DNA from 2 places in the Micrococcus sp. GPGPB33 genome. Region 1 is predicted to be linked to the other one. Evidence: predicted binding sites of a transcription regulator. Region 1 holds the regulator's gene; the other holds the start of a gene.
What was found. Region 1 encodes LexA, which represses DNA repair genes until DNA is damaged. Its sites were predicted from a motif close to TCGAACANNTGTTCGA; they were not measured.
Positions count from the first base shown of each region.

Region 1 (15,331 bases):
GCAGCACCACCAGAGCTAGGGGTGAAGGATGAGCAAGGTGACGGATCGCGAGAAGGCCCTCGAGGCCGCTCTCGCCCAGATCGACAAGCAGTTCGGCAAGGGTTCCGTCATGCGGCTGGGGGACCAGACCCAGGCACCCGTCGAGGTCATCCCCACGGGCTCGGTGGCCATGGACGTGGCCCTGGGCATCGGCGGCCTGCCGCGCGGCCGCGTGGTGGAGATCTACGGCCCGGAGTCCTCGGGCAAGACCACCCTGGCCCTGCACGCGGTGGCCAACGCGCAGCGCAACGGCGGCATCGCGGCCTTCATCGACGCGGAGCACGCCCTGGACCCGGTCTACGCCCGCCAGCTCGGGGTGGACACGGACGCCCTGCTGGTCAGCCAGCCGGACACCGGCGAGCAGGCCCTGGAGATCATGGACATGCTCGTCTCCTCGGGCACCCTGGACATCGTCGTCATCGACTCCGTGGCCGCGCTGACCCCGCGCGCCGAGATCGAGGGCGAGATGGGCGACTCCCACGTCGGCCTGCAGGCCCGCCTCATGTCCCAGGCGCTGCGCAAGGTGACCGGCCGCCTGCACCAGACCAAGACCACGGCCATCTTCATCAACCAGCTGCGCGAGAAGATCGGCGTGTTCTTCGGCTCCCCGGAGACCACCACGGGCGGCAAGGCGCTCAAGTTCTATGCGTCCGTGCGCATCGACGTCCGCCGCATCGAGACCCTCAAGGAGGCCGGCAACCCCGTCGGCAACCGCACCCGCGTGAAGATCGTCAAGAACAAGATGGCCCCGCCCTTCAAGCAGGCCGAGTTCGACATCCTCTACGGGGTCGGCATCTCCCGCGAGGGCGGCCTGATCGACATGGGTGTCGAGGAGGGCATCGTCAAGAAGTCCGGCGCGTGGTTCACCTATGACGGGGACCAGCTCGGGCAGGGCAAGGAGAACGCCCGTCGCTTCCTCCGGGACAACCCGGACCTCGCCAACGAGATCGAGGAGCGCATCCTCACGAAGCTCGGCATCGGCGTGGCCCCGGAGGCCGAGGACGACGAGGCCCCGGCCCTGACCGCGGTTCCGGGGGACACCGCGGCCGGATGACCCGATCGCGCAGGAACGTCGGAGGCGGGGCCGCCCACCGGTCGGAGACGACCGGCCGGAGCGGCTCCGCCTCCGGTGCGTCCGCGTTCGACGACGCCCGGGACTCGGACGTGGGCCGGATGTGGCTCGACCTGGCCGGCGCACCGGAGCCGACGTCGTCCGACGCGGACGCCGCGCGGGACGCCGTGCCCGCGCGCGACGCCGGAACCCCCGCGGGGGACGGCTCGGATCCCGCCCCCGGCGCGGCACCGGATCTCGGGGCCCTGCTGACTCGCGCGAGCGATCTGCCCAGTCCCGCGCCCGGCGCCGGGCCCCGTGCGCTGCCCTGGTCCGGGCGCGAGGACACCCGGGCGGACATCGAGCGCCGGGGCCGGAAGCGGGCCACCACGCCCCCGCGGCGTGGCCGTCCTCGCGACGAGGGACGCCCGGCCGTGGATCCCCGCCCCGCCGTCGAGACCGACCGCCCCCGACGTCGCCCCGGCCCGGCGCCCCTGCCCACCGCACCGCGTGAGCGCGAGGAGGCCGCACGCGAGGTCGTCCTGCGCCAGCTCGCCCTGGGCCCCCGCTCCCGCGGCCAGCTCGAACGCAAGCTCGCCGAGCGCCAGGCCGAGCCCGAGCTGATCGAGCGCGTCCTCGACCGCTTCGAGGAGGTGCGCCTCGTGGATGACGCCGCCTTCGCCGAGGTCTGGGTCCGCAGCCGTCACCGAAGCAAGGGCCTGGCGCGCCGTGCCCTCGGGCACGAGCTCCAGCAGAAGGGCGTGGACCGGGAGATCGCCGCCGAGGCGCTCGAGGCCATCGACGGCGAGGACGAACGGGCCGCCGCCCTCGACCTCGTGCGCCGACGGCTGCGGGGCCGCACCGTCCCCGGCGGTGCCTCGCCGGAGGCCCGGGCCGAGCGGGACAAGGTGACCCGCCGCCTCGTCGGCATGCTGGGACGCAAGGGCTACGGCGGCGGCCTCGCGTTCGCCGTCGTGAAGGAGGTCCTCGCCGAGCACGAGGAGTGAGCGGACCCGGGCCGCGCCCGGAGTTCCTAGAATGGTGCGGTGACTCTGACGGACCCCACCCCCCGCACCACCCCGCTCGCGCAGGACGGCGCCGCCGCGCGCCCGCACGAGGGCCTGACCTATGAGGTCCGCACCTTCGGCTGCCAGATGAACGTGCACGACTCCGAGCGCATCTCCGGCCTGCTCGAGTCCACCGGCTACGCCCCGGTCGCCGAGGACGCCCAGGCCGACCTCGTGGTCTTCAACACGTGCGCGGTCCGCGAGAACGCGGACAACCGCCTGTACGGCAACCTCGGCAACCTGCGTGCGGTGAAGGACGCGCACCCGGGCATGCAGATCGCCGTCGGCGGGTGCCTCGCCCAGAAGGACCAGGCCGCCATCCAGCGCAGGGCCCCGTGGGTGGACGTCGTCTTCGGCACCCACAACATCGGCTCCCTGCCCGTGCTGCTGGAGCGCTCGCGCCACAACGCCGAGGCCGAGATCGAGATCCTCGAGTCGCTCGAGGTGTTCCCCTCCACCCTGCCCACCAAGCGCGACTCCACCCACTCCGGCTGGGTGTCCATCTCCGTGGGCTGCAACAACACGTGCACGTTCTGCATCGTCCCGTCGCTGCGCGGCAAGGAGAAGGACCGCCGCCCCGGGGAGATCCTCGCCGAGGTGCAGGCGCTCGTCGACGCCGGCGCCGTCGAGGTCACGCTGCTGGGCCAGAACGTGAACACCTACGGCGTCGAGTTCGGCGACCGCGGCGCGTTCGCCAAGCTGCTGCGCGCGTGCGGGGAGATCGAGGGCCTCGAACGCGTCCGCTTCACCAGCCCCCACCCGGCCGCGTTCACGGACGACGTCATCGACGCGATGGCCGAGACCCCCAACGTCATGCCGCAGCTGCACATGCCCCTGCAGTCGGGCTCGGACAAGGTGCTCAAGGACATGCGCCGCTCCTACCGGTCCGCGAAGTTCCTGCGGATCCTGGAGAAGGTGCGCGAGCGCATCCCGCACGCCGCCATCACCACGGACATCATCGTCGGCTTCCCCGGGGAGACCGAGGAGGACTTCGCCGAGACGATGCGCGTGGTCGAGGCCTCCCGCTTCTCCTCCGCGTTCACCTTCCAGTACTCCATCCGCCCCGGGACCCCCGCCGGGGAGATGGACCACCAGGTGCCCAAGGCCGTCGTCCAGGAGCGCTTCGAGCGCCTCGTGGCCCTGCAGGACCGGATCTCGGCCGAGGAGATGGCCACGCTCGTCGGCACCCGCCAGGAGCTGCTCGTCACCGCCGACTCCGGCTCCAAGGCCGCGGAGCGCGGCCGCCTGTCCGGGCGCGCACCCGACAACCGGCTCGTGCACTTCTCCGTGCCCGCCGGCGCCGAGACCCCCGCCCCGGCGACTTCGTCACCGTGACGGTCACCGAGGCCCACCCGTTCTTCGCCGTCGCCGACCCGACCGCACAGGACTACGTCCTGCGCCGCTCCCGCGCCGGCGATGCGTGGGACCGCGCCCAGGCCGAATCGTGCGGCGCGCCGGCCCCCGGCACGGCGGGCGGCTCCGGTGCCACGAGCCTCGGCATGCCGACCCTGCGCCCGCGGTCCTGATGCCCGCCGCCGCGGCCCGGCCGCCCGTCGTCGCCGTCGTCGGGGCGACGGCGACGGGCAAGTCCGCCCTCGCCGTCGCCCTGGCGCACGCGCTGGACGGCGAGGTGGTCAACGGGGACGCCCTGCAGTTCTACCGGGGGATGGACGTGGGCACGGCGAAGGTCACCCCGGCTGAACGCGAGGGCGTCCCGCACCATCTGCTGGACGTGCTCGACGTCGGCCAGGAGGCCTCGGTGGCGGCCTTCCAGTCCGCGGCCCGCGACCTGTTCGACCAGATCCGCGCGCGGGGTCGGACCCCGATCCTCGTGGGCGGCTCCGGGCTGTACGTGCGGGCGGCGCTGGACGTGCTCGACTTCCCGCCCACGGACCCGGCGCTGCGGACCGAGCTGGAGGCGCGCGCGCAGCGGGAGGGCCTGGCCGGGCTGAGGGCCGAGCTGGCCGCCCTGGACCCGGTCTCGGCGGAGCGGCTGCAGGACGCTCGCCGCATCGTGCGCGCGCTGGAGGTGTGCCGGCTGACGGGCCGTCCGTTCTCCGCGTTCATGCCGGAGCGCACGTACGCCCCGGAGGTCGCCCCCGTGGTGCAGCTCGGCCTGCGCCTGGACCGGGCCGAGCTGCACCAGCGGATCGCGGCCCGGGTGGAGCGCATGCTGGCCGAGGGTCTGCTGGACGAGGTCCGCCGCCTCGACGTCCCCGGGCCGGACGGGCTGCGGCAGGGACCGACCGCGTCCCGCGCGATCGGCTACGCCCAGATGCTCGCCGTCCTCGACGGCGAGCTCACCGAGGCGGAGGCGGCCGAGCAGACCGTCGTGGCCACGCGCCGGTTCGCCCGACGCCAGGAGACCTGGTTCCGGGCCGACCCACGCGTCGTCTGGCTCGACGCGCAGGGCGAGGACATCGTGGCGGAGGCGCTCGCCGTCGTCGCCGGGGACGCCACCTAGACTGGGCCCATGACCGAGCAGCCCGCGGCGCCCGCCGCCCAGGACCCCCTCCACGCGAGCGCGCCGCGCGTGCCGTTCACGAAGGGCCATGGCACGGGCAACGACTTCGTGCTGATCGCCGACCCGGACGGCAACACGCAGCTCGACGCTCAGCGCGTCGCACGGCTGGCTGACCGGCACCGGGGGATCGGCGCCGACGGCGTCATCCGCGCCGTGCGGTCCGCGCGTCTGCCGGAGGGTGCGGCGCTGCTCGCCGAGCACCCCGAGGCCGAGTGGTTCATGGACTACCGCAACGGCGACGGCTCGATCGCCGAGATGTGCGGCAACGGGGTGCGCGTCTTCGTGCACTTCCTGGTCGAGAAGGGCCTCGTGGACCTGGCCCCCGGCCGGGCGATCACCATCGGCACGCGCGCCGGTGTGAAGGCCGTGACCCGGCTCGAGCACGGCTACGCGATCGACATGGGCCCCTGGTCGTACCTCGACCCCGAGCTGGCGGAGGAGGCGGCGTCGGACTCGATGGTCCTCGCCCACGGCCTCACCGATCCGCGTCCGGCGCTGAGCATCTCGATGGGCAACCCCCACACCGTGGTCCCGCTGGCCTCCTTCGCCGACCTGCAGGGGCTGGACCTGGGCCGCGCCCCCGAGGTGGACCCCGCCCCGCCGCACGGGACGAACGTCGAGTTCGTGGCCGCGCACGAGCCGCTCGTGCGCGAGAGCGTCGGCCGCGTGCGGATGCGCGTGCACGAGCGCGGGGTGGGCGAGACCCAGTCCTGCGGGACGGGCGCGTGCGCGGCGGCTGTGGCGATGCGCGCATGGTCGGGCGACCAGGGCTCGGACTCGTGGCTCGTCGAGGTGCCCGGCGGCGTGCTGGCCGTGGATGTCGTGCCGGGCCCGGAGGGGGCCGAGCACGTGGTCCTCTCGGGGCCGGCCGAGCTCGTCTTCGACGGCGAACTCACCGCCTGACCGCTTTCGTTCGGGAAACGGCGGGCCACGAACCGCTGTCGTTCGGGAAACGGCGCCTCAGCGCGCCCGCGCCACCCGCAGGATCCGGAAGCCCTTGACGCTGTCCGCCCGCTCCGCGGTGAACCGGCTGGGCGCGCGCTCCTCGAGCATCCGGCCGATCCACGGCAGCAGCGAGTCCGCGCCGAGGTTCTTCTGCACCACCAGCCAGGCCTCGCCGCCGGGGGCCAGGCGCGGCAGCCACCGCTCCAGCAGGGCGTGCAGCGCCGGCTTGCCGATCCGGATGGGCGGGTTGGACCAGATGAGGTCGAACTCCGCGCCCTCGGGGACGTCCTCCGGCCGCAGTGCCACGAGATTGTCGAGACCCAGCGCCGCGGCGTTGTCGCGGGTCAGCTGCAGGGAGCGGTCGTTGACCTCGACGGCGGTCACCTCCGCCTCGGGCGACCGCAGCGCCAGCGTGAGGGCGATCGGTCCCCAGCCCGCGCCGACGTCGAGGAACCGGCCCCTCGCCGGCGGCGCGGGCACGGCCGAGAACAGGGCCGCGGTGCCCTTGTCCAGACCGTCCGGGGAGAAGATCCCGTTGGCCGTCTGGACCTCGACGTCGCGGCCGGCCAGGCGTGTCCGCACGGTGCGCCGCCGCTCGGGTGCAGAGGGGTCGGCGTCGAAGTAGTGGGATGCGGAGCTCACGGCGACCATGGTAGCCAGCGGGTCGTCGCGGCCCTCAGCCCGACGGCGGCCCGGCCAGGTCCGAGAGGATCGCGCGCACGGCGTCGCGCCCGGCGCGGTTGGCCCCGACCGTGGACTGGGAGGGCCCGTAGCCGAGCAGGAACAGGCGCGGCTCGTCCAGGGCGCGCCCGCCCGCCACGCGGATGCCGCCGGCGGGCGTGCGCAGCCGCAGGGGAGCGAGGTGCCGGATCGCCGGCCGGAAGCCGGTGGCCCAGAGGATCACGTCCGCCGGTTCGAACGAGCCGTCGGGCATCCGCACCCCGTCCGGCTCGACGGCCGTGAACATGGGGTGGCGCACCAGCACGCCTCGTGTCTCGGCCTCGCGCACCCAGGACGAGCGGTGCATCCCGGTCGCCTCGACCACGGAGCCCGGCGGCAGGCCCGCACGGGTCCGTTCGTCCACCCCGCGCACCGACTCGGCCAGGGCGCCGGGCGCGGCCGAGTCCTGCCACTGCGGCTCGCGGCGGGTCACCCACAGGGTGTCCGCGACCGTGGAGGTCTCGGCCAGCAGCTGCGTCGCCGAGACGCCCATGCCCACGATCACCACCCGCTGCCCGGCGAACTCGTCCCTGGACACGTAGTCATGGGTGTGCAGCTGCCGGCCGCGGAACGAGCGCATCCCGGGCACCGAGGGCCACCGCGGGGACGTCCAGGTGCCGGTCACGTTGACCACGAAGTCCGCCCGCCACGTGCCCGGCGCCCCGTCCGTGCGGACGAAGAACCCGCGCGCACGTCCCGGCTCGCCGATCCGCTCGACGCGCCTCACACGCACGGGCCGCCGGATCGGCAGGGCGAACCGTGCCTCGTAATCGGCGAAGTAGGCCGGCAGCAGGGTGTTGGCGTGCGCGGCCGGGTCGGCCGGCGGCACCGGGTCGCCGGGCAGCTCGTGGATGTGGTTGACGGTGGCCATCGTGAGCGAGTCCCAGCGGTGCTGCCACGCGCCGCCCGGGGCGGTCTCCGCGTCGAGCACCACGAACGTGCCGGGGGCGTCGTCGGGGACGCCGGCGGCGCCGTCGTCGTTCGGACCCAGCCCCACGAAACCGCGGCGGCGCAGGTGGTAGGCGGCGGACAGCCCCGCCTGGCCCGCGCCGATCACGACGACGGTCGCCCGGCCCGTCCGGCCGGGCCGCGGCGGGGCGGGGAGGGGGACGCGGTCATGCCCGCAGGATACGTGCGCGTCGTCAGCGGACCGGGCGCCGGGGCCCCTGTCGCCCACACGCGCCGCCCGGTACACTCGACGCCCATGTGGATCTTCCTGCGCTGACGCCCCCGCGTCACTGCCCGCCCCCGCCCCCTCGCGCGCCCGCCTCGGATGAGGCCGTCGAGCGCGCCCCGGCACCTGATGGAGATCCCACCATGGACGATGTGGTCCGTCCCTGCACGCCCGCCGACGAGACCTCGTGGCTGCGGTGCCGCGTGCTCACCTTCCCCATGCCGACGGAGCCGCCGCGAGATCGTCGCAGCGCGGCGCCGACCTCCGCCTAACCGGCCGTGCGCGTCACCCGCCACGTCCGCCCCCTGCGGACAGCCGCCTAACGCGTCCGCCGACCCCTCTACCCTGAGACGATCGGGTCGCCCGACCGCGGCGGCCCAGAGGAGACCATGACTGAGAAGAACCAGCACACCCCCGGCCCTCAGGGCGCCCACGGCTCCGAGGACGAGATCCAGGCCGTGATCGACCGCATCCTGGCCGCCGATGACGCTCGCCGCGCCTCCGAGCGCGAGGCGACCGGGCGCGGCTCCGCGGACAGTGTGGTCGCGGACCACGAGGACGCCCCCGACGCCGGCACCCCGGACCGCTCCGGCGCGCTCGCGGGCCGTGCACTCGCCCTGGACGAGGGCGAGGACGGGCACACGGACGCCGACGGTGACCAGGACGAGCTCGCCGCGCGCCACTCCCTCAAGCGCGTGCAGGGTCTGTCCACCGAGCTCGAGGACATGACCGAGGTCGAGTACCGCCAGCTGCGCCTGGAGCGCGTGGTGCTGGCGGGCGTCTGGACCGAGGGCTCCGCGGAGGATGCGGAGAACTCCCTGCGGGAGCTCGCCGCGCTCGCCGAGACCGCGGGCTCGGAGGTGCTCGACGGCGTCATCCAGCGCCGCGCCACCCCGGACCCGGCCACGTTCCTCGGCAAGGGCAAGGCGCAGGAGCTCGCCGAGATCGTGGCGCTCTCCGGTGCGGACACCGTGGTGGTGGACTCCGAGCTCGCCCCGTCTCAGCGTCGCGCGCTGGAGGACGTGGTGCGGGTGAAGGTGATCGACCGGACCGCGCTGATCCTGGACATCTTCGCCCAGCACGCGAGCTCGCGTGAGGGCCGCGCCCAGGTCGAGCTCGCGCAGCTCGAGTACCTGCTGCCGCGCCTGCGCGGCTGGGGCGAGTCCATGTCCCGGCAGGCCGGCGGCCGTGCCGCCGCCGGCGAGGGCATCGGCTCCCGCGGCCCCGGCGAGACCAAGATCGAGCTGGACCGCCGCCGCATCCGCACCCGCATGGCGAAGCTGCGCCGGGACATCGCCGGGATGAAGCCGGCCCGGGAGGCCAAGCGTGCCAACCGTCGTCGCAACCGGGTGCCGTCCGTGGCGATCGCCGGGTACACCAACGCCGGGAAGTCGTCCCTGCTCAACCGCCTCACCCACGCCGGGGTGCTCGTGGAGAACGCCCTGTTCGCCACGCTGGACCCCACCGTGCGCAAGGCCATGACGCCGGACGGCATCGGTTACACCCTCTCGGACACGGTCGGCTTCGTGCGGAACCTGCCCACGCAGCTGGTCGAGGCGTTCCGCTCCACCCTCGAGGAGGTCGCGGACGCGGACGTCATCCTGCACGTCGTGGACGGCTCGCACCCGGATCCCGAGGGCCAGATCGCCGCGGTGCGCTCCGTGTTCGCGGAGGTGGACGCGCACCGGATCCCCGAGATCATCGTGCTGAACAAGGCGGACGCCGCGGACCCGGCCGTCATCGCCCGGATCCGGTCCAAGGAGCCCCACGCCGTGGTGGTCTCCGCGCGCACCGGCGAGGGCATCGACGAGCTCGAGCGCGCCATCGCGGCCACCATCCCGCGGCCGGACGTGCGGCTCGAACTGCTGATCCCGTTCACCCGGGGTGAGCTGGTCTCCCGCCTCCACTCGGCGGACGCGGAGATCCTGGCCGAGGGTTACGAGGAGGGCGGCACCCGCCTGTCCGTGCTGGTCCGTGAGGACATCGCGCCGGACTTCGCCGAGTTCGTCGTGGAGGCGGACGCGTCGTGAGCGAGGAGGAGCAGGAGGCCGGGGCGGGCGGCGCGCAGCCGCGCACGGAGCACGAGCGCGAGGCGCTGCGCCTGCTGGATGCCGCGGTCCAGGCCACCGGCGGCCAGCACCGCGCGGGACAGCGGGAGATGGTGCTGCAGGTGGCGCGCGCCCTCGAGTCGCGCCGCCACCTGCTCGTGCAGGCCGGCACCGGCACCGGCAAGTCCCTGGCCTACCTGATCCCCGCGATCCAGCACGCGATGACGCAGGAGGACCCCGTCGTCGTCGCCACGGCCACGCTCGCGCTGCAGGCCCAGATCATGAAGCGGGACGCCCCCCGGCTGGTCGAGGCGCTCAAGGACGAGCTGCCTCGCGAGCCCGTCGTCGCCCTGGTCAAGGGCCGCTCCAACTACCTGTGCCGGCACAAGGTGGACGGCGGCTACCCCGGGGACGAGGGCGAGGAGGCCCTCTTCACGGTCGCCGACGACGGCGGGATGATCGGCTCCGCCACGGACGGCGCCGCCGGGCCCTCCTCCCTGTTGGGCAAGGAGGTGATGTACCTGCGGGCGTGGGCGGACCAGACCGAGACCGGTGACCGCGACGACCTCGAGGTCCCCGTCACCGACCGCGCGTGGCGGCAGGTCTCCGTCTCCGCAGTCGACTGCCTCGGCGCGTCCCGCTGCCCCCAGGCCGAGGAGTGCTTCTCCGAGCGGGCCCGCGCGGACGCGGCGGACGCGGACGTCGTGGTCACCAACCACGCGATGCTCGCCATCAGCGCCTTCGAGGGGCTCGCGGTGCTGCCGGCGTACTCGGCCGTCGTCGTGGACGAGGCCCACGAGCTGCAGGACCGGGTGACCGGTGCGGTCACCGGGCAGCTGTCTGGGTCGATCGTGCACGGCGCCGCCACCTCGCTGCGCCGTCACACCACCGTGGCCGTGGAGGACCTGATCGAAGCCGGGGCGGCCCTGGACCGCGCGTTCACGGACACCCCGTCCGGCCTGATCGCCGCCGGCCCGGACGAGGTGCAGGAGCAGGCCCTCACCGGCGTCCTCACGGCCGCGCGCCAGTGCCTGTCCGACCTCGGCCAGGACAAGGACAAGGAGGCCGACGCCGACGGCGGACGGCAGATGGCGCGCTCGCGGATCCTCGAGGTCCTCGAGGTGGTGGAGCGCATGCTCGCCGCCCGGCCCGAGGCCGACTTCCCCGAGGTGCTGTGGGCCACCCGCCCCGGCCACTTCGAGCCCGGCGTGGGCTGGCAGCCGGGGGACGAGACCGACCCGCCCCAGCTCTACGTGGCCCCGCTCTCGGTGGCCGGCAAGCTGCGGGAGGGCCTGTTCGGCAAGGCGACGACGGTGCTCACCTCCGCCACGCTCACCGTGGGCTCGGGGGAGCGCCGGTTCGACTCGGTGGCCGGCGACGTGGGCCTGGCCGGTCCGGACGCCCCGAAGTTCGAGGCCCTCGACGTCGGCAGCCCCTTCGACTACCCGCGTCAGGGGGTGCTCTACGTGGCCCGGCACCTGCCCCGGCCCGGCAGGACGGCCTCGCCGGAGTCCCTGGATGAGCTCGAGGCGCTCCTGAGGGCGTCGCGGGGCGGGGCCCTCGGCCTGTTCTCCTCGCGCCGGGCGGCCGAGGACGCCGCCGCCGAGATGCGCCGTCGGCTCGGGCCGAAGACCACGATCCTGTGCCAGGGGGACGCGACCCTCTCCGCCCTCGTGCGCCAGTTCTCCGAGGAGCCGGACACGTCCCTGTTCGGGACCATGAGCCTGTGGCAGGGCGTGGACGTGCCGGGGAACTCGCTGCGGCTCGTGGTGATCGACCGCATCCCGTTCCCGCGGCCGGACGACCCGCTCTCCCAGGCCCGCACCCGGGACGTCGCCCGGCACGGCGGCAACGGGTTCATGCGGATCTCCGCCACGCATGCGGCCGTGCGCATGGCCCAGGGCGCCGGGCGCCTCGTGCGCTCCGTGACGGACCGCGGCGTGGTGGCCGTGCTGGACCCCCGCCTGGCCACCGAGCGGTACGGCGGCTACATCACGAGCGCCCTGCCGGACTTCTGGCGCACCACGGACCGCGACGTCGTCCGCGGGGTGCTGGCACGGCTCGCCTCGGGCGATTGACCTCGCTCGGCCTCGGGCCGTCGGCCCGGCCGGAGGGAGCGGGTCAGAGCGAACGCAGGACCGTGACGACCCGCCCCATCACGGTGGCGTGATCGCCGAGGATGGGCTCGTAGGCCGTGTTCTGGGGGAGGAGCCAGGTGTGCCCGTCGCGGCGGCGGAAGGTCTTCACGGTGGCCTCGTCGTCGAGGAGGGCCGCGACGATGTCGCCATTCTCCGCCGTGTCCTGCCGGCGCACCACCACCCAGTCGCCGTCGCAGATCGCGGCGTCCACCATCGAGTCGCCCGTGACGCGCAGCATGAACAGCTCGCCCTCGCCCGTGAGGCGTCGCGGGATCGCCATGACGTCCTCGACCTGCTGCTCAGCCAGGACCGGGCCGCCCGCCGCGATGCGGCCGACCCAGGGGACCGGCACGCTGTCCGCCTCGTCTGCGCCGGTGTGCCACGCGGGGATCGCGGAGACCCGCGACGACGGCGCAGCGGTGGGGGAGGCGGCCTCGCCCAGCGGGGTGCCGTCCACGTCGAGCAGCACCTCGAGGGCACGCGGGCGTCCGGGGTCGCGCCGGATGTAGCCGTGCCGCTCGAGACGGCCCAGCTGGTGCGTGACGGAGGAGAGCGAGGCCAGGCCCGCGGCGTCGCCGATCTCGCGCATGGAGGGCGGGTAGCCGTGGTCGGCGATCGCGTCCCGGATGGTCTGCACGATCCGCCGCTGGCGGTCGGTGAGCGGCGCGCGCGCCGCCGGCTGATCGTCGGTGGTGCTCATGGCTGCCGTCCGTTCTCCCGGGGTGATGGTGGCCGGACTCGTGTTCCGGCGTCCGGCTGCCGTCCGGACGCTTACCGTGTCCGCCCCCGCTGGTTGCCTGTGTCTTGGCGGTCCCGGGGCGTTCCGGGGCGTCCGTGCATGGCCTCGAGCCTAGAGGAGAGCCGCCTCTCCTTCAAAGATATGTTCGATCTCGTCGTGGCATGTCTCGAACACCTGTGCTAGAAAGGCATTCGAACGGATTCGAACACATGTTCGATCACCTGGAGGGCATCCGCCCCGGAGGAGGACACCATGACGCTCACCACCGCCCAGTTCGCCGGCTCGCCCGCGACGGCGCGGCCGCGTCCGGCCACCATCCGTCTGACCCGCCGCGGCCGCCTCGTGCTGCGGGGGATCCCCGTGATCGCCGCGGCCGTGGCCGCCACGCTGGCGGCCGCCTTCTTCCTGGGTGTGCTGCTGTCGCCCGCCGCGGTGTCCGCGGACACCGCGGGGCCCGCCACCCAGTCCGTCACGGTCATGCCCGGGGACAGCCTGTGGACCATCGCCACCACGGTGGCTCCGGAGGCGGACGTCTACGAGGTGATCGCCACGATCGACGAGCTCAACGGGCTCGAGGGCCGGGCCCCCGCGCCGGGCGAGGAGCTGTTCGTCCCGGCCACGCGGTGACGCACGGCGGGCCTCGCCCTCCACGCTTCCTAGACTGGCGGCCATGACCGACCTCAGCTCTCTGCCCCTGCGTGAGAACCTCCGCGGCCTGAGCCCCTACGGCGCCCCCCAGCTGGACGTGCCGTACATGCTCAACACCAACGAGAACACGCATCCGGTGCCGGAGGAGGTCGCCACCGCCATCGCCGAGCGGGTCGCGGCCGTCGCCGGGGGCTGAACCGCTACCCGGACCGCGAGTTCACGGGGCTGCGACGTGCGCTCGCCGGCTACCTCGGCCACGGCCTCACGGCGGACCACGTGTGGGCCGGAAACGGCTCCAACGAGATCCTGCAGCAGATCCTCCAGGCCTTCGGCGGCCCCGGGCGGACACTGCTGAGCTTCCTGCCCTCGTACTCCATGTACCCGCTGCTGGCCGGCGGCACGGACACCGTGTTCGTGGACGGCGGCCGTGCCGAAGACCACACCCTCAGCGCCGAGCACGCGGCGGCCATGGTGCGGGAGCACCGTCCGCACGTCGTCTTCCTGGCCTCGCCCAACAACCCGACGGGCACCGCCCTGGACCTGGCGACCATCGAGGCCGTGTACGCCGCGCAGGCGCAGAACGAGGCCGCCGGCGGGCCCGGCGCCATGGTCGTCGTGGACGAGGCCTACGCGGAGTTCGCCCTCGCCGGCACCCGCTCCGCCCTCACCCTCCTGCCCGGCCGTGAGCGGCTGATCGTCACGCGCACCATGTCCAAGGCGTTCGCCCTGGCCGGCGCGCGCCTGGGCTACCTGGCCGCGGACCCCGCCGTCGCCGACGCCCTGCGCCTGGTGCGCCTGCCGTACCACCTCTCCGCGGTCACGCAGGCCACGGCGGAGGCCGCCCTCGATCACGTGGACGCGCTGCTGCGCACCGTGGAGGACATCAAGGCCCAGCGCGACCGCATCGTCTCCACCCTGCGCGGCCTGGGACTGAGGCCCTCGGTGTCCGACTCGAACTTCGTCTTCTTCGGTCACCTCGAGGACGCGTCCGACGTGTGGCGCCGCCTGCTCGACCGCGGCGTCCTCGTGCGGGACGTCGGCATCCCGCACCACCTGCGCGTCACCGCCGGCACCGAGGCGGAGACGACGGCGTTCCTCACCGCTCTCGCGGAGGTCCTCGGCGAGACCGGGGACCGGTCCTGAGGCGTCACCGGAGTCTCGGCGTCCGCCCGGCTCCCTAGGATAGGGACAGCGCGCGCGGCGCCCCGGCCCGCCGGCACCGGCCGCGCGCACCCGCATCCCCCCGCACCCGTCCCGGACCGGTGCGGACCCAGCCCGAGGAGGACCCGTGGCAGCCGAGTTGATCTCCGGACGCCGTGCGCGCATGACGCGCACCACGAGCGAGTCGGACGTGTACGTCGAGATGGATCTGGACGGCACCGGCCGCGCTGAGATCTCCACCACCGTGCCGTTCTACGACCACATGCTCACCGCGCTGTCCCGGCACTCCCAGATCGACCTGACGGTCCGTGCCACCGGGGACACGCACATCGACGTGCACCACACGGTCGAGGACGTCGCCATCACCCTGGGCGAGGTGCTCAAGACCGCGCTCGGGGACAAGTCCGGCATCCGCCGCTTCGGCGAGGCGTCCGTGCCGCTGGACGAGGCGCTGGCGCGCGCCGTCGTCGACGTCTCCGGCCGGCCGTACCTCGTGCACGAGGGCGAGCCCGAGGGCCAGCAGTACCACCTCATCGGCGGGCACTTCACCGGTTCCATGACCCGCCATGTGTTCGAGTCGATCACGTACCACGCGGCGATCTGCCTCCACATGGACGTCGTGCGAGGCCGGGATCCGCACCACATCGTCGAGGCGCAGTTCAAGGCCTTCGCCCGCGCCCTGCGCGCCGCCGTCGAGGACGACCCCCGCATGACCGGCGTGCCCTCCACCAAGGGCGCCCTCTGATGGCCCGCCCCACCACCGTCCCCGGCGTGCGGCCGCGCGTCGCCGTCCTGGACTACGGCTCGGGCAACGTGCACTCGGCGCTGCGTGCCGTGGAGCGGGCCGGCGCGGAGGTCGAGCTCACGCGCGATCCGCAGGCCGTGCAGGAGGCCGACGGGCTGCTCGTGCCCGGCGTCGGGGCGTACGCGTCCGTGATGCGGGCACTGACCGAGGTCGGCGGCACCCGCTGGATCGGCCGCCGCGTGGCCGGGGGCCGACCCGTCCTCGGCATCTGCGTGGGCCACCAGATCCTCTTCGACGCCGGCGTCGAGCACGGCGAGCGCACCGCAGGCATG
Region 1 covers NZ_JAQMWO010000002.1:2,484,376-2,499,706, reverse strand. Annotated here, with positions in the region: gene recA (recombinase RecA) at 29-1,093, shown strand; gene POD19_RS11825 (regulatory protein RecX) at 1,090-2,097, shown strand; partial or broken gene miaB (tRNA (N6-isopentenyl adenosine(37)-C2)-methylthiotransferase MiaB) at 2,137-3,683, shown strand; gene miaA (tRNA (adenosine(37)-N6)-dimethylallyltransferase MiaA) at 3,683-4,621, shown strand; gene dapF (diaminopimelate epimerase) at 4,631-5,584, shown strand; gene POD19_RS11805 (class I SAM-dependent methyltransferase) at 5,642-6,277, opposite strand; gene POD19_RS11800 (NAD(P)-binding domain-containing protein) at 6,303-7,403, opposite strand; gene hflX (GTPase HflX) at 7,910-9,550, shown strand; gene POD19_RS11790 (ATP-dependent DNA helicase) at 9,547-11,646, shown strand; gene lexA (transcriptional repressor LexA) at 11,690-12,406, opposite strand; gene POD19_RS11780 (LysM peptidoglycan-binding domain-containing protein) at 12,698-13,072, shown strand; partial or broken gene POD19_RS11775 (histidinol-phosphate transaminase) at 13,116-14,236, shown strand; gene hisB (imidazoleglycerol-phosphate dehydratase HisB) at 14,418-14,999, shown strand; gene hisH (imidazole glycerol phosphate synthase subunit HisH) at 14,999-15,331, shown strand, end outside.

Region 2 (15,331 bases), 370 kb from region 1:
CGAGACCGTTCTGAACTCCCCCTGAGAATGGGCTCTGCGTAGCGTGGGTGTCACCGGGCCGGTATGAGCGCCGCATCTTTCGGAGGGGTGCCACGGCGAGGCCGGAGACGGCCATCTCCTGTTCGCCCTGTCCGTGGACGGCACCCCGGTGGCCGCCGCCCTCTACGATGAGGCCGCCGGCACTCCGGAGGGCAACAGAGGCCCCTCTGCCGGGCTCGTCTACGCGTGGGGGGAGCACAGCCTGGCCGACCCCGTGTTCGGGGACAACCCCGAGTGGTTCTTCACGCTGGAGCACGCCGAGTCGGGCGTGCTGCTGCCGTTCCGGTCCGAAGGCCTGGGCGACGACGCGGCGGTCGCGGAACTCTCGTGGGGTCCGCGCTGGGGTGCCCTCTGGCGCGACACCACGGTGGACTCCTTCACCGGGTTTCACTACCTCGCCGACGCGACATACCCGACCGACGACCGCCTCGTCCTCGACTGGTCGCTGGACGGGATGACCAAGAGTGAGGACGTCATCATCACCCAGGACGCGGCGCGGTCCGACGTCTTCGCGCTCGTCGAGTTGCTCGCGGACGGGCAGAAGCCTTGGGCCCTGAACGTGCCGGCGGGGGAGGACGCCCCGTCTCCCGGCGAGGCGGACCCGGTGCCGCCCGCCGAGCAGGAGCCCGTCGACACTCCGGCTCCCGTGGCCGGGGAGGAACCGGGGGAGGGAACGGGCGGGGAGGAGACCCACACGACCCCGGACACGGTCGAGACCGGGCGTGAAGTTCCGGCGGGTGCGCTCGGAGCGCTCGCGGCCCTCGGTGCGGGACTCGTGCTCACGGCCCGGGGGCGGGTGCGCCGGGTCTGACACACCCGGCCGATGAGTGGGCCGCGGGGCGGTGGACGGGAGACCGTCGGCCGCCCCGCGGTCTGTGCTCAGCCGGCCGGAGCGGATTCGATGGGGCCGGTGCAGCCCCAGGCTGAGGAGTCGACGCTGCAGTCATCGGCGACATTGCGGGTGATGGTGCGCCAGATGTTCGCGGTGACGGGGGCCGAGTCGAGGCTGATGGTGCCTGGGATGAGCACCCACTCGCCCCCGGCCTCCCGGTATTCGCCGATGTACACGGTGGTGAGGCGGACCGTGTACTGCCCGGTGTCCTCGTACACGTGGCTCGTGGGGGTGGGGACGTTGAACTCCGGCTGGCTCTGGCCTGCGACCGAGGTGGTCTTGGTGGGGGACCCGTCCCCGTAATCCCAGTGGAAGCTCACCGGCGTGGCGCGGAGTTCGACCTCGACCCCGTTGAGGGTGGTGACGAGCGTGCGTGTTTCGGCGTCTGCGTAGAAGTTGGTCTCCGCATTGCGGATCCCGCGTCCGCCGTTGTCCGACCGGATCTCAGGCTCCAGCACGAGGAGCGTGCGGACCTCGTCGATGGACACGGGCGGGGCGCCGTCTGCTGCTGGGGCTGGCGAACCCGCAGTAACGCATTCCGGCCGGCTGTAATAGGGATCCCTATCTGGGCGAGTTGTGTCGACGAACTGCTCACGTACCCATGCCCCTTCTGGGCAAAAGGCCTCGGTCTGTTCGCGACACGTCCCAAAATCGGAATTATTCTCTTGATTCGGAAAACAGGCGTCTACAGTGCGCTGCTCGATTGCCGGCTTTTCTCTGGCTCCTGGAGCGGCAACTTCGGATACCGGTTCGGAGGCCGGCTGAGGGGGCTGTGTTCGCGACTGTTTCTTGCACTGCGTTCGAATCCTAAATTCGACGTCTTCTCGCTTGCCACTAATGGGAACATCGGTGCAGGGCTTCGCGCGCTGTGCGTGTGCCGATGGCGCTTGAATCAGCGTTAGGGCAATGCAAGCAGTTACTATCGCAATCAAAATACGCGAGATGGAAGGCATTATTGAGCATCCTGGTGATTTTGCATCTCATCGATCACCCAGTGGCCCTTGGAGGGTTCGTAGACTACGTCGGCCAGCCAGGTCTCGTCGTGAGTTTCCACCCCACTGGCAGAGTCGTCTCTAACGCCCTGTGAGTCGAAGACCTCTACAGCGGATGCGTCACGAACAAGAGTAGCGGTGTAGCCAAACTCTGACGGGGTGAGAGTCAACGATTTGATCGAGGTGTGCTCTCCCGTCGACCAGCCACCTTCTTTGTAGTGCTGGGCAGTTGAGTCGGATACGGCTTGGCAAAGCTCGCAGTATTCGCTGTATGTCGAATCAAAATCAGCGGTTTCTCCGGTCTGGTCAGTGTAGTAAATGGCCTCCCAGAAATAGCGAATTGCCGCCTCGGCGCCCTCCTTGGTCTCTTCCTTCATGGCGGCGGGCATCTCCGGCTTGGGCACGTTCCGCGCGGGGCCGTCGGCAGACGCGGGCACGTATTCGCCGGACCCGCTCTCCGTGGCCGTGGGGGATGAGCTGACGCCTGCGGTCTCACTCGTGCTCGCGGGCGCGGACGTCTCGACGGCGGGCTTGGCGGACGAGGGTGACGTCGTCGACGACTCGGCGGGCTCGGACTGCCCGCCACAGGCGGTCAGTGCGAGCGCCAAGGCCACGCTGAGCGTGCCGGCCTGGGCGAATCGGTGGCGGCGCAGGGCGCGCCCGGGTGCGGTGAGAGACATTTCCCCTCCAACTGGACGTCCGTCGTGTGTCCGCGCCTCCCGCGCTGATCCCGCAACGCGGTGCCCGTGGCATGCGAGGCCCGGTTGGTTCGGAGTATACGCAGACGGATTGTGGTCCTGCTCGCATTGTCCACAGGACCGTGCCGGCGCACTTCTTCCGGCCCAAGAGACGATTTTCTCGTGCGTGTGCGCCCCAAGGTCGGGTTTGAGGCCTACGGCCAGGACTCGGCCAGCCGGCCTCACGAAAAGGGCGTTCCCGGCCTCGCCCGTCTGGGGCGATGCGTCCTTAACGTGTCCGGCGGGCGCCCTACGTTCGCACCCATCGCATTCGAACACATGTTCGAGTACGATCGGGTGTGCGGCCCCACCTTCCCACTTCTTCCCCGCGTCCGGTCCGCCGGACGGGCCGCGCTCCCATCGCCCGACGGCACCCCGTCGTCGGTCCGGTCAGCAGTGCACAGGGAGAGAAGCAGAATGGGAGTCCTCACACAGTCGGTGGCGGTGGAGTGCGGGGCAGACGGCACCCCGCAGGGGCTGCGCTGGAACGGGCGGGACTACGTCCTCGCAGAGCGCCCCGTGCGCTGGTTCGAGCGGCGCCGCTGGTGGGCGGAGGAGGTCCGCGCGGAGAAGGGCCGCGGCGCCGGTCTCGTCGACCACGAGATGTGGCGGTTGCAGGTCCGCCTGGCCCGGGCCGGCGCCGCGCCCCTGCAGACCCTCGACGTCGCCCACCACCTGGACTCCGGCCGGTGGCGGCTCGTGCGCGTCCACGAGCACGCCCAGGACCTGAGGCGGTCGGCATGAGCCGGGCCGCCGCGGCCGGACGCACCGCCGCACCCTTCGCCCACCTGCACGTCGCCTCCGCGTTCAGCGCCCACTACGGGGTCAGCTGGCCCGAGGACCTCGTGGCCGCCGCCGCGGCCGCGGACATGGACCTGCTGGCCTGCACCGACCGGGACGGGCTCTACGGCATGGCCAAACACGTGGGTGCCTGCCTGCGCCACGGCATCACCCCGATCGTGGGCGTGGACCTGGCCGTCCGGTGGAGCGAGGACGAGGACGCCGGCCGCGTGGTCGTGCTCGCCCGAGGAGGCTGTCATGGCTCCGGCTACCGCTCCCTGTGCGAGCTCGTCTCCGCCGCCCACGCCCGCACCACCGGGGGAGCGGCGGGCGGCAGCCCGTGGGCCAGCGTCGCCGAGCTCGCCGCCGCGGCGGCCGGCCGTGTCCCCACCGCCGCCAACCGGGACAACCCGCCCACCCCCGAGCTGTTCGTCCTCCTCGGCCCGGACTCGGACGTCGGCCGCCACCTGGCCCGCCGCCGGTACGCGGCCGGCCTCACCGCCCTGCGCCGCTGGAAGGCGGCCCTGCCCGCAGGCAGCCCCCACGCCGATGTCGTCACCCACCTCTCCGCCCCCGGCCGACGCCTCGACACCGGGCACGCCGTGAAGACCCTCCGCGCCGCCCGCCAGGCCCGCATCCCCGCCGTCCTGACCAACGCCGTGCGCTACGCGGCCCCGGACGGTGCCGCCACCGCGGACGTCCTCGACGCCGTCCGTGCCCTCAGCTCCCTCGACGCCCTCCACGACCTGCAGCCCAACGGGCAGGGCTGGCTCAAGTCCACCGCCGCCATGCACCGCATCGCCCACGAGATCGCCTTCGCCGCCGACGACCGCCCCGCCCCCCTGCTCGAGGCCACCCGCCGCCTCGCCGAGGCCTGCGCACTCGACCCCGAGACCGACCTCGGCTGGGGCGTGCCCCGCGTCCCGGAGGCCGCCGTCATCGGCATCGACGGCCCCCGGAGCACGTGCTGCGCGAGCGCACCCGCACCGGCCTCCTCGCCCGCTACCCCCACCTCCACACCGGGGGAGGCCTCCCCGGCACCAGCCAGGCGGCCCGGGACCTGCAGGACCGCGCCGAGCACGAGCTCGGCATCATCACCCGACTCGGCTTCTCCTCCTACTTCCTCACCGTGGCCGCCGTCGTCGACCTCATCGAGGGCATGGGCATCCGCGTGGCCGCCCGCGGCTCCGGCGCCTCCTCCCTCGTCAACCACGCCCTGCGCATCTCCCATGTCGACCCCATGGCCAACGGCCTGATCATGGAGCGCTTCCTCTCCACCGACCGCTCCACCCTCCCGGACATCGACATCGACGTGGAGTCCGCCCGCCGCCACGAGATCTACCACGCCGTCGTCGAACGCTTCGGCGCCGAGCGCACCACCCTCATGAGCATGCAGAACGCCTACCGGGCCCGCGGCGCCGTCCGCGACGCCGGCCTCGCCCTCGGCATGCCCGAACCCGAGGTGGACGCCATCGCCAAGCAGCTCTGGCGCTTCTCCGCCTCGAACTTCCGCGAAGCCCTCCAGCGCATGCCCGAACTCGGCGGCCTCTCCCGCCGCATCGAGTCCGGCCGCGCCGAGGGCGACCGCCAGCTGGACCTGCTCGTCGACCTCACCGAACGCCTCGACCGCCTGCCCCGCCACATCTCCATGCACCCCTGCGGCGTCATCCTCGGCGACGCCACCCTGCTGCACCGCACCCCCGTCCAACCCTCCGGCATGGGCCTGCCCATGAGCCAGTTCGACAAGCACGACATGGACCCCATGGGCTTCCTCAAGCTCGACATCCTCGGCGTGCGCATGCAGTCCGCCATCGCCTACACGATCGCCGAGGTCGAACGCACCACGGGCGAGCGCATCGACCTCGAACAGGTGCCCCTCGACGACGACGCCACCTACGCGATGATCCGCACCACCCACACCCTCGGCTGCTTCCAGATCGAGTCCCCGGGCCAGCGCGAACTCGTCGGCAAACTCGCCCCCCGCGAGTTCAACGACCTCACCGTGGACATCTCCCTCTTCCGCCCCGGCCCCATGCAGTCCGACATGGTCCGGCCCTTCCTCGAACAGCGGCACGGCTGGGCACCCGCCCACTACCCGCACCCCGACCTGCGGCCCGTCCTCGCCGAGACCCACGGGGTCACCGTCTTCCACGAACAGGTCCTGCGCACCATGGACGTCATGACCGGCTGCGGACTGGCCCGCGCCGACGAGCACCGCCGCCTCCTCGGCGGCCCGCAGGAACACCTCGTCGAAGAGGCCTTCCGCACCGGCGCCCTCGCCCGCGGCTACTCCCTCGACGTCATCGACGAGGTCTGGGCCACCCTCTCCGCCTTCGGCTCCTTCGGCTTCTGCAAGGCCCACGGCGCCGCCTTCGCCGTCCCCACCTACCACTCCGCCTGGCTCAAGACCCACCACCCCGCCGCCTTCATGGCCGCCATCCTCGAACACGACCCCGGCATGTACCCCGCCCGCCTCATGGTCGCCGAGGCCCGCCGCATGGGCATCCCCGTCCTGCCCGTGGACGTCAACGCCTCCTCGCGCCACGTCCACGTCGAGTGGGTCCCCGCCCACCCCGAGGTCGACGACGGCGCCCCCGGCCGCTGGGGCATCCGCCTGCCCCTCACCAGCCTCTCCGGACTCAGCGAAGCCGAGACCGACCGCCTCGACGCCGGCCGCCCCTACCGCTCCCTCGCCGACGTCCGCGACCGCGCCCGCCCCACCGCCCGCAACCTCGAACGCCTCGCCCAGCTCGGCGCCCTCGACTGCCTCCTCCCACCCGGCGGCGCCTCCCGCACCGACCTCGTCCACCACCTCGAACTCCAGCACTCCACCACCCGCGGCACCGCCCCCGGCCGCACCGCCCCGCGCTCGCGGTCCGCCCGTCCACGGCAGGTGGAGGGCCAGCTGGCCCTGGACCTGCCGGACACCGAGCTCACCGCCCTCGCCCCGCTCTTCCCGGACCCGGCCCCGGCCGCCCGGGTCCGCACCGAGCTGGAGCTCACCGCCCTGGACGTCACCGCCCACCTCATGGACTCCCACGCCCCGTACCTGGACGCGCTCGGCGTCACCCGGGCGAAGGACCTGCTCGGGCTGCGCACGCAGTCCCGGGTGCTCGTGGCCGGGGTGCGCGTGGCCACCCAGACCCCGCCCATGCGCAGCGGCAAGCGGGTGGTGTTCCTCTCCGTGGACGACGGCACCGGATGCGTGGACGCCTCCTTCTTCACCGAGGCCCAGCACGCCTCCGGGGAGATGCTCTTCTCCGCCCGCCTCCTGCTGATCGAGGGCACCGTCCGGCGCACCGGCGACCGGGCCGTGTCCGTCCAGGCCGTGCGCGCCTGGGACCTGCACCGGCCCGAGACGCTCCCGGACCCCGACTACCTGGACGCCACCCGGCAGCAGTGGCGGGACTGGCTCGCGGCGGACCGCCGAGCCGCCGCCGCGCGCCGCAGCGGCCGGGCGGGCACCGGGGCGCAGCCCCTGCCGGACATCCCGCACCACGGCACGGGCGGCTGGCCCGTGAAGGTGCGTACCGACGTCGGACCGGCCGGCGGGGCCCGCCCCGGCCGCACGGCACCCGATCGGCCCGCGCCGGAGCACACCCCGATCCCGGTGCCCCACCCGGAGACGTGGGAGCTGCTGCCCACCCCGGACAGATGAGACCGCTCGCCTCCGTGCCCCGCCGTCCGGCCGCGCCCCTAGAATGGGACGCGGCCGACGGTGGCCCCCGTACGCCACCGATCCCGAAGCCAGACCTCGAAGGAGCACCGTGTCGGAGCCGAAGAACATCCTGCTGACCGTGGACGGAGAGCTGCGGGAGGTGACGCACGGCACCACCGGCCTCGACCTCTTCCGCGAGAAGCCGACCACCGCCGTGATGCGGGTGGACGGCCTGCTCTGGGACCTGGCCCGCGAGATCCCCGCCGGCGCGTCCGTCGAATCGGTGGACATCACGGAGCCCGAGGGACTCGAGGTGCTGCGGCACTCCACCGCCCACGTGATGGCCCAGGCCGTGCAGCAGCTGCGCCCGGGCGCCAAGCTCGGCATCGGCCCGTACATCACGGACGGCTTCTACTTCGACTTCGACGTCGACGAGCCCTTCACCCCCGAGGACCTCAAGCAGATCTCCTCGCTCATGCAGAAGATCGTGAAGTCCGGCCAGACCTTCCGCCGCCGCGTCGTGGACGAGGAGACCGCCCGCGCCGAGATGGCGAACGAGCCCTACAAGCTCGAGCTGCTCGGCAAGAAGGACGCCGCGGACACCGCCGGCGAGGGCGCCTCCGTGGAGGTCGGGGCCGGGGAGATCACCATCTACGACAACGTGGACCGCAAGACCGGCGACGCCGTGTGGTGCGACCTCTGCCGCGGCCCGCACCTGCCCTCCACCAAGCTCATCGGCAACGGCTTCGCGCTCACCCGCTCCGCCGCCGCCTACTGGCTCGGCAACGAGAAGAACAAGCAGCTGCAGCGCATCTACGGCACCGCCTGGGCCAGCAAGGACGACCTCAAGGCCTACCAGGAGCGCCTCGCCGAGGCCGAGCGCCGCGACCACCGCAAGCTCGGCGCCGAGCTGGATCTCTTCTCCTTCCCGGACGAGCTCGGCTCCGGCCTGCCCGTGTTCCACCCGCGCGGCGGCATCATCCGCAAGGAGATGGAGGACTACTCCCGTCGGCGCCACACCGAGGCCGGCTACGAGTTCGTCTACACCCCGCACATCACCAAGCAGCACCTCTACGAGGTGTCCGGCCACCTCGACTGGTACGCGGACGGCATGTTCCCGCCCATGCACATCGACGAGGTCCGTGATCCCGAGACCGGCGAGATCACGCGCCAGGGGCAGAACTACTACCTCAAGCCGATGAACTGCCCCATGCACAACCTGATCTACCGCTCCCGCGGCCGGTCCTACCGTGAGCTGCCGCTGCGGCTGTTCGAGTTCGGCTCCGTGTACCGGTACGAGAAGTCCGGCGTGGTCCACGGGCTCACGCGCGTGCGCGGCATGACCCAGGACGACGCCCACATCTACTGCACCCGCGAGCAGATGAAGGAGGAGCTGACCACCACGCTCAACTTCGTCCTCGACCTGCTCAAGGACTACGGCCTCAACGACTTCTACCTCGAGCTCTCCACGAAGGACCCGGAGAAGTTCGTCGGCTCCGACGAGATCTGGGAGGAGGCCACCCGCACCCTCGCCGAGGTCGCGGAGGCCTCCGGTCTGCAGCTCGTCCCGGATCCGGGCGGCGCCGCGTTCTACGGCCCGAAGATCTCGGTCCAGGCCCGGGACGCCATCGGCCGTACGTGGCAGATGTCCACCATCCAGCTGGACTTCAACCTGCCCGAGCGCTTCGACCTCGAGTACCAGGCCGCCGACGGCACCCGTCAGCGCCCCGTGATGATCCACCGCGCCCTCTTCGGCTCCATCGAGCGCTTCCTGGGCGTCCTCACCGAGCACTACGCCGGCGCGTTCCCGGCCTGGCTTGCCCCGGAGCAGGTCGTGGCCATCCCGGTGGCCGAGGCATTCAACGACTACCTGGACGACGTCGTCGCGAAGCTGCGTGCCGAGGGGATCCGGGCGCGCCTGGACGACTCCTCGGACCGCTTCCCGAAGAAGATCCGCACCGCGGCCAAGGAGAAGGCGCCGTTCGTGCTGATCGCCGGCGGCGAGGACAGGGAGGCGAACGCCGTGTCCTTCCGCTTCCGCGACGGCACCCAGGACAACGGCGTGCCGGTGGAGGAGGCGATCGAACGCATCGTGAAGGCGGTGCGCGAGCGCGAGGTCACCCCATGACCAGCCCCGGCACCGGCGGATCCGACGCGCGGGCGCAGGCCCGCGCGTCGGCGGACGCCGCCGCCACGGACGGCTTCGAGCTGCCCGGCGCCCCGGACGCCTTCGAGCGGTTCTGGAACGCCCACCGCATGGCGTACGTGTCCAAGGGGACGGGCCAGGTCAAGGACGAGCACACCTGCCCGTTCTGTGCGGCCCCGCAGCGCGACGACGAGCACTCCCTCATCGTCCACCGCGGCCGCACCGCCTACGTGGTGCTGAACCTGTACCCGTACAACCCCGGTCACCTGCTCGTCTGCCCCTACCGCCACGTGCCCCTGTACACGGACACCACCACGGAGGAGGCCGCCGAGATGGCGGAGCTGACCCAGACGGCGATGCTCGCCCTCGGCCAGGCCGCCGGCGCGTCCGGCTACAACCTCGGCATGAACCAGGGGGCGGTGGCCGGCGCCGGGATCGCGGCCCATCTGCACCAGCACGTGGTGCCGCGGTGGACCGGCGACGGCAACTTCCTGCCGATCATCGCCCGGACCAAGAACATGTCGCAGACCCTGGGGGAGACCCGGCAGATCCTCGCGGACGTCTGGGACCGGGCCGCCCGGGACCACGCCGCGCGCCAGGCGGCCAACGCCCGTGCCGCGGCCGAGCATCCTCGCCCGGGGGCCGGAGACTCCGCCTGATGCTGGACCGTCACGCGCGCGGCGTCACCACCCGCCTGTTCACCCCGGTGGCCCGTACGCTCCTGCGGGCCGGGGTCAGTCCGGACACCGTGACGGTCGTCGGCACACTCGGCGTGAGCCTGGGCGCGCTCGTGCTCTTCCCCCTGGGGCACCTGTTCTGGGGCACGCTCTTCATCACCGCGTTCGTGTTCTCGGACCTGGTGGACGGGATCATGGCGCGCGAGGCCGGGTCCACCGGCCGCTGGGGCGCGTTCCTCGACTCCACCCTGGACCGCGTGCAGGACGCGGCCGTGTTCCTCGGGCTGTGCCTGTGGGGCTTCGGCGTCGGCGCCGCACCCGCGGTCGGCGCGCTCTCCGGGGCCTGCCTCGCCCTAGGCATGCTCGTCTCCTACGTGCGTGCCAAGGCGGAGGCCCTCGGCTGGGACGCGCACGTGGGCATCGCCGAGCGAGCGGAACGGCTCGTGGCCACCCTCGTGGTCGCCGGCCTCACCGGCCTCGGTCTGCCCCCGGTCGTCCTGGCCGTCACCTTGGGGCTGCTCGCCGCCGCGTCCCTGGTCACCGTCGGCCAGCGCATGGCCGTGGTGCGCCGTCAGGCGCGCGACGACGCCTGACCGGTCCGCCGCAGGACCGGCCCGTCAGCCCGCCGCGATCTCCGCGACGACGGCGCCCGTCACCTGCACGAGGTCGGCGGGCGCGATCTCCACATCCAGGCCGCGTTGCCCGCCGGAGACGTACATGAGCTCCGCGTCGAGGGCGGAGGAGTCCAGGACGACGGGGTGGGGCCGGCGCTGGCCCAGGGGCGAGACGCCGCCCCGCACGTAGCCGGTCCGGCGTTCGACGACGGCCAGATCGGCCAGGGCGAGTCGCTTGACGCCCAGCACCGCGGCGGCGGCCCGCAGGTCCAGCTGACCGGACACGGGCACCACGCACGCGGCGAGCGCGCCGTCGGGGTCCGCCACCATCAGCGTCTTGAACAGTCGGTCGGCGGGCACGCTGAGCGCCCGGGCGACCTGGACGCCGAACCGCTCGCCGCCGGCGTCGAGGGCCACGTCGAAGGTGTGCAGCCGGTACGGGACCCCGGCGGCCTCGAGGGCGGCGACGGCCGGCGTGGCCGCCCCGTGCCGGGCGCCGCGATCCTTCTTGCGCTGGCCCACGGCGGACTCAGGCGATCCCGGCCTGCTCGCGGACGTTGCGCTTGATGCGGCCGAGCATGGCGGACATGCCGCGCAGGCGCAGGGGGTGAGGGCCTTGGCCAGGCCGAGGCGGGTGGGGATGTCTTCGGGCACGTCCACGACCTCGAGGGCGCTCAGCCCGTCCAGGCCCTGGGTGAGCACGGAGGCGAAGCCGCGCGTGGTGGGCGCCTCCGGGGGAGCGGTGATGAAGAGGCGGACCGGGGCCTGCGGGCCGGGCTCACCCTCGAGTTCGACGGCCAGGAACAGCGGGGTCTGACACTCCACGACCTGCTCCATCTCGGCCTCGTGGCCGTCGTAGCGCTCCGGCAGCGCCGGCAGCTCGTCCGAGAACTCCAGCAGCAGCTCGAGCTTCTCGGGATCGGGCACCCCGGCGAAGTCGTCGATGATCTCGGCCAGGGCGGCGGGCACGGCGTGGTTCTCGGTCATGGTGTCCCAGTCTAGTGATCCACGCCGTGCCGGGGGCTCAGCGCGCGGGGGCCTCGCCCGGCTCTTCGCCGACGGCGATCGGCAGGCGCACGGCGTTGCCCCACTCGGTCCAGGAGCCGTCGTAGTTGCGGACGTCCTCGTGGCCGAGCAGGTACTTGAGCACGAACCAGGTGTGGGAGGAGCGCTCGCCGATGCGGCAGTAGGCGATCACGTCGTCACCCTCCCGCAGCCCGGCGTCGGTGCGGTAGACCTGCTCCAGCTCGGCGCGGGACTTGAAGGTGCCGTCCTCGTTGGCCGCGGACGCCCACGGCACGGACGCCGCCGTGGGGATGTGGCCGCCGCGCAGGGTGCCCTCCTGCGGGTAGCCGGCCATGTGCGTGGTCTCGCCCGTGTACTCGGGACGGGAGCGGACGTCGATCAGCGGGGTGGTCCCGATGGCCTGCAGGACGTCCTCGCGGGCGGCACGATCTGTGTGGTCGTCGCGCTCGATCACCGGGTACTCGGCGCGGGCCACGGTCGGGACCTCGCGGGTGGTCTCGCGTCCCTCCGCGATCCACTTGTCACGGCCGCCGTCCATCAGGCGCAGGTCCTCATGGCCGTAGAGGGTGAACACCCACAGGGCGTAGGCGGCCCACCAGTTGGACTTGTCGCCGTAGAACACCACGGTGGTGTCCCGGGAGATCCCCTTGGAGGCGGCGAACTCGGCGAAGGCCTCGGGGCCGACGAAGTCGCGGGTGACGGGGTCGTTGAGCTCGGTGTGCCAGTCGACGCGTTGGGCGCCGGGGATGTGGCCGGTGGAGTAGAGGAGAGCGTCCTCGTTGGACTCGAGGACCACGACGTCCTCGTCGCCGACATGGTCGGCGACCCACTGCGTGGACACCAGCTTCTCGGGGTGGGCGTACTCGGAGAACTTCGCGGCGGTATCGGTCATGGCACTGCCTTCCTTCGCGTCGGGGCGGGCCCGCACGGGCCCGGGGCGGGCGGCACGACGACGGCGGGTTCCGTGTCCGTGCCCTGCGCGCCAGATTACGGCACGTCGGTGTCACGTAAGAGGGTAGGGGCCCCTCAGTCCGGGACACGCGAGGTCACATGGGTCGGGTCCGCGGCCCGATAGCATGGCCCGGAATCCCCGTCGTCGACCCTGGGAGTGTCCCGTGGCTCAGATCGTCCACCTCGCCGACCGTTCGCCGCAGGTCACCCCGGACCAGCTGTTGTCCGGCTTCCACCCGTCGTACCGCTTCGGCACGGTGTCCTTCGACACCTACATCCCGGACCCCGCGCACCCCTCGCAGGCACAGGCCGTGGAGCGGCTGCGCCGGTTCGCGGCAGACCTCGGCCGGGGCGGTTCGGGCGGCGGGTTCCTCGGCGGCCTGTTCGGCGGGAAGAAGCGGGCGGCAGGGCCGGCCGGCATCTACCTCGACGGCGGTTTCGGCGTCGGCAAGACCCACCTGCTGGCCTCGACGTGGCACGCGGCCCCCGGGCCCAAGGCGTTCGGCACGTTCGTGGAGTACACCAACCTCGTGGGCGCCCTGTCCTTCCGCAAGGCGGTGGACGAGCTCAAGGAGTACACCCTCGTGTGCATCGACGAGTTCGAGCTCGACGACCCGGGGGACACCGTGCTGATGTCCCGCCTCATGCGCGAGCTGGCCGACGCCGGCGTGCGCCTGGTGGCGACCTCCAACACCCTGCCGGGCTCGCTCGGCGAGGGGCGCTTCGCGGCGCAGGACTTCAAGCGCGAGATCCAGGTCCTGGCCGACCAGTTCGAGGTCATCCGCGTGGACGGCGAGGACTACCGCCACCGCGGCCTCTCCGCCGCCCCGTCGCCGCTGGACGACGCCGCCGTCGAGGCCACCGCCCAGGAGAACTTCCCCGACGCGGGTGTGCTCGCCGTGGACGACTTCGCGGACCTCACCGCGATGCTCTCCCGCGTGCATCCCTCCCGCTACCGCGAGCTCGTCAAGGACGTGGACGTGCTCGCCCTCCACGACGTGCACACCATCACGGAGCAGGCCACGGCCCTGCGCTTCGTGGTGTTCGCGGATCGCCTGTACGACAAGGACGTGCCCGTCCTCGCCTCCGGTGTGCCCTTCGACGCCCTGTTCACGCAGGAGATGATGCACGGCGGCTACATGAAGAAGTACTTCCGCACGGTCTCCCGCATGACCGCCCTGGTCCGGGAGGGCCAGACGGGCGTGGCCGAGCACAAGTGAGCCACCGCCCCTGACCGGCACGACGACGGCGCGCACCGAGGCGGGTGCGCGCCGTCGCCGTGTGCGGGGCAGGGTCAGTGCACGGCGCGGAAGCACAGCGCCGCCCGCTTGCCCGGCAGCTCGACCTCCCGGTCCACCGTGAAGCCCAGAGCCCGGGCGGTCTTCACGGCCCGCGTGTTGCGGACGTCCGGCTCGATCACGAGCCGACGCGTGCCGGGGCGTGCGCCCAACCAGTCCACAATGCTCCGGTAGGCCGTGGCGCGGGCGCGCCCCTGCAGGCCGCCGGGGGCGGTGATGAAATGGAATCCGAGGTCCCCGTCCCGCACCTCGTAGGCGCCGCCGACCTCCTCCGCGCGAGGGTCGTAGGTCTGCACGAGGGCCACGAGGGTCCCGCCGTGCCACACGAGGTGGTTCGCGTGGGTGGGCTGGAACTCGAGGAAGTCGTAGACCTCCTCGACGTCCTGCACGCTGTGCCCGCGCATCCCGTAGAACTCCGCCCGCGGCTCCGTGACGAGTGCGTGGATCAGCGGGGCGTCCAGGGCCGGGCGGACGCGCGTCATGGTCAGGCCCAACGCCCCGACGCCGACCTCGGCCACGATGCGTCCCGGAGGGGCCCCGCCGGGGACGGAGCGGGCGGGTGCGACGCCGCTGCCGGCGGACGGGGGGACGGGACGGGACGGCACGGGCAGCAGGCGGCCGGCGGCCCACGCGTCCAGCTGATCCGTCACGTGCCCGCCTCCGAGACCGGAGGCGCCGAACGGGACGACCCACCGGCTGCGGGTGCGGTCGCCGAGGTCGAACACGACCCGGGCCACCGGCCCGCGGTGGGTGCCGACGGCCAGGCCGGGGGCGTGCGAGGTGGCGCAGACCGCGTCCGCGGTGCCGCCCACCCGGACGGACCCGATCGTGTCGAGCACGTCGGCGAGCCCCGGCACGTCCGGCCCGCCGGGATGCTCGTGCGTGAACAGGAACGGGGTCAGGGCATGCGCCTCGCCCCAGGTCCGGGCCGCGCCGTCGGGGCCCGGCGGCTCGGCGGCGTCGTCGACGGCGGCGACGGCGGCCCGCACGAGGTCCCTCGTCGACGCTGTGATCCCCAGGGCCGCGCGCAGCGGCTCCGGCCCGCGCTCGGCGAGCGCCGCGCCGACCCATGCGGCGGCGTCGCCCCACGGTGCCCACGGGCCGCCGAGCAGGGCCCGCGAGGCGGGCGGCAGGTGCGCGATCAGGGCGGCGGCCACCTCGTGCTCCACGAGGAGCCACCAGCGGGCCGCGGCCGATCCGGCGGCGGCGTCGCCGGCCCACGCCGGGACGGACTCCGCGGCCAGCACGCCGTCCGCGACGAGCGCGTCGACGGCGTCGGCGAGCCAGGCCCGCGGCGCGCCCGGGGTCCGGGTGTCCGTCTGCAGGGCGGCCATCGCGTCCACGGTCCGCTCCTGCGGTGCCAGCGCCTCGAGGGCCTCCCGGATGCGGCGGGACCGCCACGGCGCGCACGCGTCCACGGTGAGGCAGGCGGTGTCCGGGTGGGGCTCGTTGGCCGCCACCACGACGTCGTCCGCCGCGGCCGGCGCGGGCCAGCGCACCCAGCGCTGATCGAGGGACCCG
Region 2 covers NZ_JAQMWO010000002.1:2,115,005-2,130,335, reverse strand. Annotated here, with positions in the region: gene POD19_RS10085 (hypothetical protein) at 134-850, shown strand; gene POD19_RS10080 (PKD domain-containing protein) at 919-1,419, opposite strand; gene POD19_RS10075 (DUF6318 family protein) at 1,884-2,603, opposite strand; gene POD19_RS10070 (DUF6504 family protein) at 3,078-3,404, shown strand; partial or broken gene POD19_RS10065 (DNA polymerase III subunit alpha) at 3,401-7,098, shown strand; gene thrS (threonine--tRNA ligase) at 7,208-9,226, shown strand; gene POD19_RS10055 (HIT family protein) at 9,223-9,903, shown strand; gene pgsA (phosphatidylinositol phosphate synthase) at 9,903-10,514, shown strand; gene POD19_RS10045 (aminoacyl-tRNA deacylase) at 10,539-11,057, opposite strand; partial or broken gene POD19_RS10040 (SufE family protein) at 11,065-11,522, opposite strand; gene POD19_RS10035 (sulfurtransferase) at 11,560-12,453, opposite strand; gene zapE (cell division protein ZapE) at 12,677-13,732, shown strand; gene POD19_RS10025 (GNAT family N-acetyltransferase) at 13,807-15,331, opposite strand, start outside.
Region 2: a site for LexA is predicted at 2,932-2,947, ahead of POD19_RS10070 (DUF6504 family protein). Genes of this name have one in related genera too.